2 regions of the Streptomyces sp. NBC_01267 genome follow, and region 2 is predicted to be linked to the other one. Evidence: riboswitches for the same ligand, from Rfam matches in the RefSeq annotation. Region 2 holds a riboswitch; the other holds the start of a gene.
The links. Region 2 has a riboswitch for S-adenosylmethionine ahead of thrC (threonine synthase). Riboswitches for the same ligand answer to the same signal wherever they lie in the genome.
Positions count from the first base shown of each region.

Region 1 (4,408 bases), 1.6 Mb from region 2:
CCGAGGAACGCATGGGGCGGCTGCACTTCGCCGTCTTCTACCTCGTGAGCGGCTACCTCGCCCTGTCGGCCTACGCGCTCACCCACTCCGGGTCCGACCAGACCCTGGTGGGCGCATCGGGTGCGATCTCGGCGGTGCTCGGGGCGTTCCTGAGTCTCTTCCCGAAGGCCCGGGTCACCAGCATCTTCCCGTTCCTGCTGTTCCTGCCGCTGCGCTTCCCCGCCTGGATCGTGCTGGTCTTCTGGTTCGTGCTCCAGTGGCTGGCGGCCCGGCAGCAGACCGGCACCGGCCCCGGTGTCGCCTACACGGCACACCTCGCCGGGTTCTCGCTGGGCTTCGCCTACGCCGCGGCGCGGTACTGGCGTACGACTAGAGTGAAACTCCCAGCGACGGCCACCGAGGGAGAAAGCAAGCCGTGATCACCGCGATCGTGCTCATCAAGACCAGCGTGGACCGGATCCCCGAGATCGCCGAATCGCTCGCCGCCCTGGAGAGCGTCAGCGAGGTCTACTCCGTCACCGGTACGTACGATCTGATCGCGCTGGTGCGGGTGGCCCGGCACGACGATCTCGCGGACATCATCCCCGGCCGGATCAGCAAGATCCCCGGTGTCGAGGCCACGGACACGCATGTGGCATTTCGTACGTACTCGCAGCACGACCTGGAAGCGGCCTTCGCCATCGGCCTGGACGCGTAGGACCTCCCGCCCGGACCGGGCCCGCGGGGGTCCGGCCCGGCCCGGAAACGAAGCCCTGGAGCCCGTCCGGCCGGACGGGCTCCAGGGCTTCGCGATGTGCCGGACGGTGTGTCAGACGGCCGGCACGCAGCGGCCGTCCTCGGTGCGGTAGTTCCAGCGGGCGCCGTCCCGGACCAGTTCCTTGACCGCCGTCACGAACCGCTCCACGTGCTCGTCGGGCGTGCCCGCGCCGAAGCTCACCCGGACGGCGTTGAGGGAGGTTTCGCCCGGCTCGCTCTCCGGCGCACCGCACTCGCCCTGGTCCTGCGGGTCGCTGCCGAGCAGGGTCCGTACGAGCGGGTGGGCGCAGAAGAGACCGTCGCGCACCCCGATGCCGTACTCGGCCGACAGCGCCGCCGCGAAGTGCGAGCTGTTCCAGCCCTCCACCACGAACGAGATGACCCCGACGCGCGGCGCCTCGTCGCCGAAGAGCGAGAGCACCTTCACCGCCGGCACCTCGGCGAGCCCCGCGCGGACCCTGGAGACCAGCGACTGCTCACGTGCCACCAGCGAGTCGAAGCCCGCCTCGGTGAGCGCCTTGCAGGCGGAGGCGATGGAGTAGACACCGATGACGTTCGGCGAGCCTGCCTCGTGGCGGGCCGCGGTGGTGTGCCACTCGACGTCCACCCCGCCGTCACCGCGCCGGGCGACCCTGCGCGAGGCACCGCCACCGGCGAGGTACGGCTCGGCGTCCTGAAGCCAGTCGGAGCGGCCGGCGAGGACCCCGGAGCCGAACGGCGCGTACAGCTTGTGCCCGGAGAAGGCGACCCAGTCGACGTCCAGCTCGGCGATGTCCACGGGGTGGTGCGGCGCGAGCTGCGCGGCGTCCAGCACGATCCGCGCACCGTGCGCATGGGCGGCGGCGGCCAGTTCCCTGACCGGCCACAGCTCGCCCGTGACGTTCGACGCGCCGGTCACGCAGACCAGCGCGGGGCCCTGACCCCCGGGCGACACCGCGGTACGGGCGGCCAGCGCGCGCTCCAGTGTGGCGACGGCCTGCTGCGGGGTGCGGGGGGCGTCGAGGTAGGTCACCGCGGCGTCGCGCCACGGCAGCAGTGAGGCGTGGTGCTCGGTCTCGAAGACGAAGACCTCGCAGTCGGCGGGGACCACCGCGGCCAGCAGATTGAGCGAGTCGGTGGTCGACCGGGTGAAGACGACCTGGTCGCCCTCGCGGCAGCCGAGGAACTCGGCGACGGTGGCCCGGCTGTTCTCGAAGAGGTCGGTGGAGAGCTGCGAGAGGTAGCCGGCACCGCGGTGCACGCTGCCGTAGTACGGGGCGTACGCGGCGACGTCGTCCCAGACGCGCTGCAGGGCCGGGGCGCTCGCCGCGTAGTCGAGCGCGGCGTAGGCCACCTCGCCACCGGTCACGAGCGGCACAAGAACATCTCCGCCCAGAACGGGCAGAGGGGCACAAATGGCAGAGTCGGCGGCAGCGGTGGGGACAGACATGACGAACTCCCGGAAAAGGGCAGGCGAATTCACTGCGCGTGCCACACGCAACAGTGCAGAAAAGGGTGTGCGGAAAGAGGGCTACTGCCCTATCGCATTCGCTGAACCACGGAAGAACTCCCTCGACGACCAGGATCCCTGTCGAGGGATCCGCGCTTGCCGCAGACTTCGCTGCCTGCGGCCTGGTCTTCACCCAGGGCACCCCGCCACGGACGGAGGGTTGCCGGACAGCGGGCTGGGGCCGTAGTCGCTGTCACTCATGACCTGAAGAGAATCTTGCCATACGCACGGTGACGCGCAAGGCGCAGTCCACGGCTTGAGACCGAACGGCGTGAACCGCACCCCGCGTCGCCCGAACGGAACGGGCGCCGTACCGCCACAACTACCCGCTGTCCCGCGGGGAGTTGTGGCGGACAGCGGGAGTCAGGCGTTGCTGGCCGTGACCCAGCGTTCCAGGGCCCGGCCGGCCGCTCCCGAGTCGATCGACTCGGCGGCGCGGGCGATCCCCGCGGCGATCCGCTCGTCGAGCGATCCCCCGCCCGGATGCAGCGCGACCAGCGCCGCCGCCGAGTTGAGCAGAACAGCGTCCCGTACCGGACCGCCCTCACCCGCGAGCAGCCGCCGGGCGACATCGGCGTTGTACGAGGGGTCCCCGCCGCGCAACGCCTCCACCGGGACCAGGCCGATGCCCACGTCGCGCGGGTCGAAGGGCTCCTCGTGGACGGTGCCGTCCGCCACCGTCCACACCTTCGACGTGGCGGTGGTGGTCAGTTCGTCGAGCCCGTCGTCGCCCCGGAACACCAGCGCGGAGGAGCCCCGCTCGGCCAGCACGCCCGCGATGATCGGCGCCATCCGGGCATCGGCGACGCCGGTCGCCTGCGCCCGTACCTTCGCCGGATTGGTGAGCGGGCCGAGGAAGTTGAAGGTGGTCCGGATGCCCAGCTCCTTCCGCGCGGCTGCCACGTACCGCAGCGCCGGGTGGAACTTCACCGCGAAGCAGAAGGTGATGCCCGCCTCCTCCGCGACCTCGACGACCCGCTCCGGCGTCAGCTGGAGGTTGACCCCGAGCTTCTCCAGCACGTCGGAGGACCCGCTCGCCGACGACGCCGCGCGGTTGCCGTGCTTGACGACCTTCGCGCCGGTGCCCGCCACCACGATGGACGACATGGTCGAGATGTTCACCGTCCTCGCGCTGTCGCCGCCGGTCCCGACGATGTCCACGCTCGGGCCGGGTACCTCGATCAGCCTGGCGTGCTCGTACATCGCCCGGACGAGACCGCTGATCTCCGCGACCGTCTCGCCCTTGGCCCGCAGCGCCACGGCGAAACCGGCGATCTGCGCGTCGGTCGCCTCGCCGCTCATGATGCGGTCCATCGCCCAGGCGGTGGCGTCCGCGCTCTGGTCGGTGCCGCCCAGCAATGAGTCCAGTACGCCCGGCCAGGAGAATGCCGCCACGCTGTCGCCGCCTGCCGGGGTCACAACGTTCATGGTCCGCTCCTGGGTCCACAGCCGAATAGGGATACCGCTACCTTATCCAGCCCCGGAGACCGCGAAGAGCCCCGTCCATGCGCTGGACGGGGCTCCTGCTGTGGCGACTGTGTTCAGTCGGTCAGGTGATCAGTGATGGCCGTGGCCGCTGGTGATCTCCTTGTACTCGTCGGCGGTGGGCTTCTCGATCTGGCTGTGCTCGCCGTAGTAGCCCTTGTTCAGCTTGGCGCGCAGCTTGGTCAGACGCGAGATCTTGCGCGCGACACCGTTCTCGTCGACCTCGGGGCCGATTTCGAGCGGCTGGTACTGCTCGTGCGCGGTGAGCGTGTGCAGCGCCTCCGGGGCGAGCGGCTCGTGCACCTCGACGAACTCACCGTGCGGCAGGCGCTTGATGATGCCGGACTCGCGTCCGTGCAGCACCTTCTCCTTGTCGCGACGCTGGAGGCCGAGGCAGAACCGCTTGGTGACGATGAACGCGATGACCGGTCCGACGAACATTCCGATCCGGACGAACCAGGTGATCGCGTTGATCGACAGTTCGAAGTGCGTCGCCCAGAGGTCGTTGCCGCCACCGACGAGCAGGATCAGGTACAGCGTGATCCAGGCGACGCCGAGGCCGGTACGGGTCGGGGCGTTGCGCGGGCGGTCCAGGATGTGGTGCTCGCGCTTGTCGCCGGTGATCCAGGACTCGATGAACGGGTAGACACCGATGGCCGCCAGGACCAGCGGGAAGAC
Region 1 covers NZ_CP108455.1:1,891,550-1,895,957, forward strand. The annotation lists gene OG709_RS08720 (rhomboid family intramembrane serine protease) at 1-419, shown strand, start outside; gene OG709_RS08725 (Lrp/AsnC family transcriptional regulator) at 416-697, shown strand; gene OG709_RS08730 (aminotransferase class V-fold PLP-dependent enzyme) at 809-2,185, opposite strand; SAM riboswitch class IV at 2,333-2,450, opposite strand; gene trpD (anthranilate phosphoribosyltransferase) at 2,609-3,673, opposite strand; gene qcrB (cytochrome bc1 complex cytochrome b subunit) at 3,803-4,408, opposite strand, start outside.
Region 1: it holds a riboswitch for S-adenosylmethionine, as region 2 does, so the genes downstream of both, OG709_RS08730 (aminotransferase class V-fold PLP-dependent enzyme) here and thrC (threonine synthase) in region 2, are expected to answer to the same signal.

Region 2 (4,408 bases):
GGTGGGACCGCTCCCGCAGGAAGTCGGCGTCGGCGCCGAGGCCGTGCACCGAGACCGCGGTGTCCCCGGTGCCGCCCACGACCGCCGTGCAGCAGGCGACGAAGGCGTCGGCCCAGCGCCGGGTCAGGAATCCCGCCCGGTCGGCGCCCAGGATGCCGTGCAGCAGCTCCGCACCGATGTCGTCGGGCAGCAGCCGGAAGTACTCGACCGGCGCCCACGGGGTGTGCGAGAAGTGCGAGATCCGCAGGTCGGGCCGGAGCTCGCGCAGCATGCCGGGCACCAGGGCCAGGTGGTAGTCCTGCACCAGCACGGCGGCCCCGTCGGCGGCCTCGGCGGCCAGCGCGTCGGCGAAGGCGCGGTTGTACGTGCGGTACGCGTCCCACTGGCGCCGGAACGCCACGTCGAACACGGGCTCCAGCGGCGTCTGGTAGAGCATGTGGTGGACGAACCACAGCACGGAGTTGGCGATGCCGTTGTACGCGGCGGCGTGCACCTCGGCGTCGATGTCGAGCATCCGCACACCGTCCTCGCCGAACCCGCGCCGGACTGCCGCACGGTCACCGTCACCGAGCGCGGCACACACCCAGAGGGAGTCGGTGTCGCCCTCGATCGCGGAGAGCCCGGAGACGAGCCCGCCGCCACCGCGTGCGGCCTCCAGCTCGCCGTCGTCACGGAGGGTGTACGAGACGGGCCCCCGGTTGGAGGCGACGAGGACGCGGGCGGCATGTACACGGGCGGCATGCGGAGAGGCCATGACGCGAACCTAGCCCGCGCCGGAAGCGGGCAAACCTCGGGCGGGCGAAGCGTGCGTGCCACACCCCGTGAGCCCGGCGTGATCCAGACGAGAGGCCCTACGCCGCCCGCCGGGCCGCGTACTCCTCGATGTCGCGCATCGGCGGCCGTTCCTCCGTGTCCACCGTGTAGGTACGGGGCGTGAAGCCGCCCGGACCCCGCTCGAACTGGGTGAGCCGGGGCCGCACCAGGTGCCCGCGCGACAGCCGCAGTTGCGCGGTCCGGTAGATCGCCGCGGCCATCCGCCCCAGCGCCAGCCCGTCCTGGTGGCGGTGGACGCGCGAGCCGACGTCGACCTGGGCCAGGGCGTCCAGCCCCACCGTGTGCAGCGCGTCGACGAGCAGGCCCAGCTCGACCCCGTAACCGACGGGGAAGGGGAGCTGTTCGAGGAGCGAGCGGCGTACCGCGTACTCACCGCCGAGCGGCTGGACGAAACCGGCCAGCAGGGGCCAGTGCAGGTTGAGCAGCGGCCGGGCCACCAGCTCGGTCACCCGCCCGCCCTGGCCCGGCTCCTCGCCGAGCGGCCGGTCGTACATGGCCTTCACGAACTGCACATCGGGGTCGGTCAGCAGCGGCCCGACGATCCCCGAGACGAAGTCCGCCGAGAAGTCCCTGAGGTCGGCGTCGACGAAGCAGACGATGTCGCCGCCGGTCACCAGCAGTGAGCGCCACAGCACCTCGCCCTTGCCGGGGACGGCCGGAATGCGCGGCAGGATCTCGTCCCGGTGCACCACCCGTGCGCCCGCCGCGGCGGCCTCCTCGGCCGTGCGGTCGGTGGAACCGGAGTCGATGACGACCAGCTCGTCGACCAGCGGCACGGCCTCCATCAGCTCGCGCCGGATGGTCCTGACGATCGCGCCGACCGTCGCCTCCTCGTTGAGCGCGGGGAGCACGACACTCACTCCGACGCCCCGTTTGGCGGCGGTCAGCCGGTCCAGCGGGCGATCGGCCGCCGACCAGGAACGCCTGGTCAGCCAGCGGTCCACCTCATCCAGCACGGCGCGTCTCCTTGACTGTGAGCCATCTCGCGGTTCGGACGACTATCTCAACCGTCCTTGCCTTCGGTTACAGTCTTGAACAACGCGAATGACCGTCGCATGCCGGGGGTCAGCTCGCTGACAAACACCCGGGCCTCGTGGCCCGGAGTCATAAGCGCTCATCCAGAGGGACTGAGGGAACGGCCCGTTGAAGTCCCGGCAACCCTCCTGCCGACCGCGAGGTCATGGTGGGGAAGGTGCCAATTCCGTCTTGCGGCGAAGTACGTCGCGAGGAAGATGAGGAGAGGACCTCGCCAGCATGACTGTGCCGACTGTCGCAAGCACCACCTCCGAGAACGCCGGGACCGCTTCGGACACCGTGGATCTCGGACCCGCCGCCGCTCTTTCCTGCCGCGAGTGCGGAGAGCGTTTCCCGCTGGGCCCCCTGTTCGCCTGCGCGTCCTGTTTCGGGCCGCTCGAAGTGGCGTACGACCTGCCGAGCGGCTCCCCCGACGAGCTGAAGAAGCGCATCGAGGCCGGGCCGAACAACATCTGGCGCTACGCCCCGCTGCTGCCCGTCCCCGCCGACGTGGCCTCGCACCCCAGCCTCAACCCCGGCTTCACCAAGCTCGTCAAGGCCGACAACCTGGCCCGCGAGCTGGGCATCACCGGTGGCCTGCACATCAAGGACGACTCGGGCAATCCGACGCACTCCTTCAAGGACCGCGTCGTCGCCATCGCCGTCGAGGCCGCCCGCGCCTTCGGCTTCACCACGCTCTCCTGCTCGTCGACCGGCAACCTGGCCGGTGCGGTGGGCGCCGCCGCCGCCCGCGCCGGCTTCCGCTCCTGCGTGTTCATCCCGCACGACCTGGAGCAGGGCAAGGTCGTCATGGCCGCGGTGTACGGCGGTGAGCTGGTCGGCATCGAGGGCAACTACGACGACGTCAACCGCTTCTGCTCCGAGCTGATCGGTGACCCGATCGGCGAGGGCTGGGGCTTCGTCAACGTCAACCTCCGCCCGTACTACGGCGAGGGCTCCAAGACCCTGGCGTACGAGATCTGCGAGCAGCTCGGCTGGCAGCTGCCGGACCAGATCGTCATCCCGATCGCCTCGGGATCGCAGCTCACGAAGATCGACAAGGGGCTCCAGGAGCTGATCAAGCTCGGTCTGGTCGAGGACAAGCCGTACCGGATCTTCGGGGCGCAGGCGGAGGGCTGCTCGCCGGTCTCCACCGCGTTCAAGGCCGGACAGGACGTCGTACGGCCGCAGAAGCCGAACACCATCGCCAAGTCCCTGGCCATCGGGAACCCGGCGGACGGGCCGTACGTCCTGGACATCGCCCGGCGTACCGGCGGCGCGGTCGAGGACGTCGACGACGAGCAGATCGTCGACGCGATCAAGCTGCTGGCCCGGACCGAGGGCATCTTCGCGGAGACCGCGGGCGGGGTGACGGTCGGGGTGACGAAGAAGCTGCTCGAAGCCGGGCTGCTCGACCCGGCGCTCAGCACCGTCGTGCTCAACACCGGCGACGGCCTCAAGACGCTGGACGCGGTCGCGCCGACGTCCGGCCCCACCGCGACGATCCGTCCGACCCTGGACGCGTTCCGCGAGGCCGGACTGGCGAAGAGCTGAGGTCTGCGGCCCCCGGCCGCCCCTCCCGCCCCTCCCGCCGGTCCCGCCGGTCCCGTCCGTCCCGCACCCCGCCACCCGACTCCTGGAAGGCAACCCGCATGAGCGTCAAGGTCCGCATCCCCACCATCCTCCGTACGTACACCGGCGGCCAGGCCGAGGTCGCCGCCGACGGCGGCACCCTCTCCGAGGTCATCGCCGACCTGGAGAAGAACCACACGGGCATCGCGGCCCGCGTCCTGGACGACCAGGGCAAGCTGCGCCGCTTCGTGAACGTGTACGTGAACGACGACGACGTCCGCTTCGAGCAGGGCCTGGAGACGGCCACGCCGGACGGCGCGGGCATCTCGATCATCCCGGCCGTCGCCGGCGGCTGAGCAAGCCCCCACCGTCTTCCTGTTGCCCCCTCCGCGAACGAAGCGGAGGGGGCAATTCCGTAGGGTTGAACGGGGTAGAGTTGGGGCAGCCCCCTTGATCGTCCGTGCCGCGCGCATATGAGAACGCGACAAGCTGTGGGCAAAGTGTTGGATCCCTTTGCGTCGTAAGTGCCCTTTGCCTGGCCTGACTTGCCCGAGGATCCCCGGAAATCCGCCCAATGGGGCGTTCGGCCATGCACAGAATTCTCGTCCGATTGACCTGTTGCAGAGGGCAGTTGGGCAGATACATTCAGCCGCGGTCGACGCGCTCCGGCGCAAGGTCTGACCCGGGTCCCGCGGAGTGCGGGCCTCTGCAAGGGCCAGTTATAGGGGAGTTAGGCATGGCTCAGGGCACCGTCAAGTGGTTCAACGCGGAGAAGGGGTACGGCTTCATCGCGGTCGACGGTGGTGCGGATGTTTTCGTCCACTACAGCGCGATTCAGATGGACGGCTACCGCACCCTTGAAGAGGGTCAGCGAGTTGAGTTCGAGATCTCGCAGGGCCAGAAGGGTCCGCAGGCGGACATGGTCAAACTCGCCGTCTGATCCAAGGCGCGATCGGCCACCGACGCACTCACGCCGAGAGGCCCGTAC
Region 2 covers NZ_CP108455.1:3,473,274-3,477,681, reverse strand. The annotation lists gene OG709_RS15935 (alpha,alpha-trehalose-phosphate synthase (UDP-forming)) at 1-754, opposite strand, end outside; gene OG709_RS15930 (glucosyl-3-phosphoglycerate synthase) at 852-1,790, opposite strand; SAM riboswitch class I at 1,946-2,073, shown strand; gene thrC (threonine synthase) at 2,089-3,402, shown strand; gene OG709_RS15920 (MoaD/ThiS family protein) at 3,501-3,776, shown strand; gene OG709_RS15915 (cold-shock protein) at 4,157-4,360, shown strand.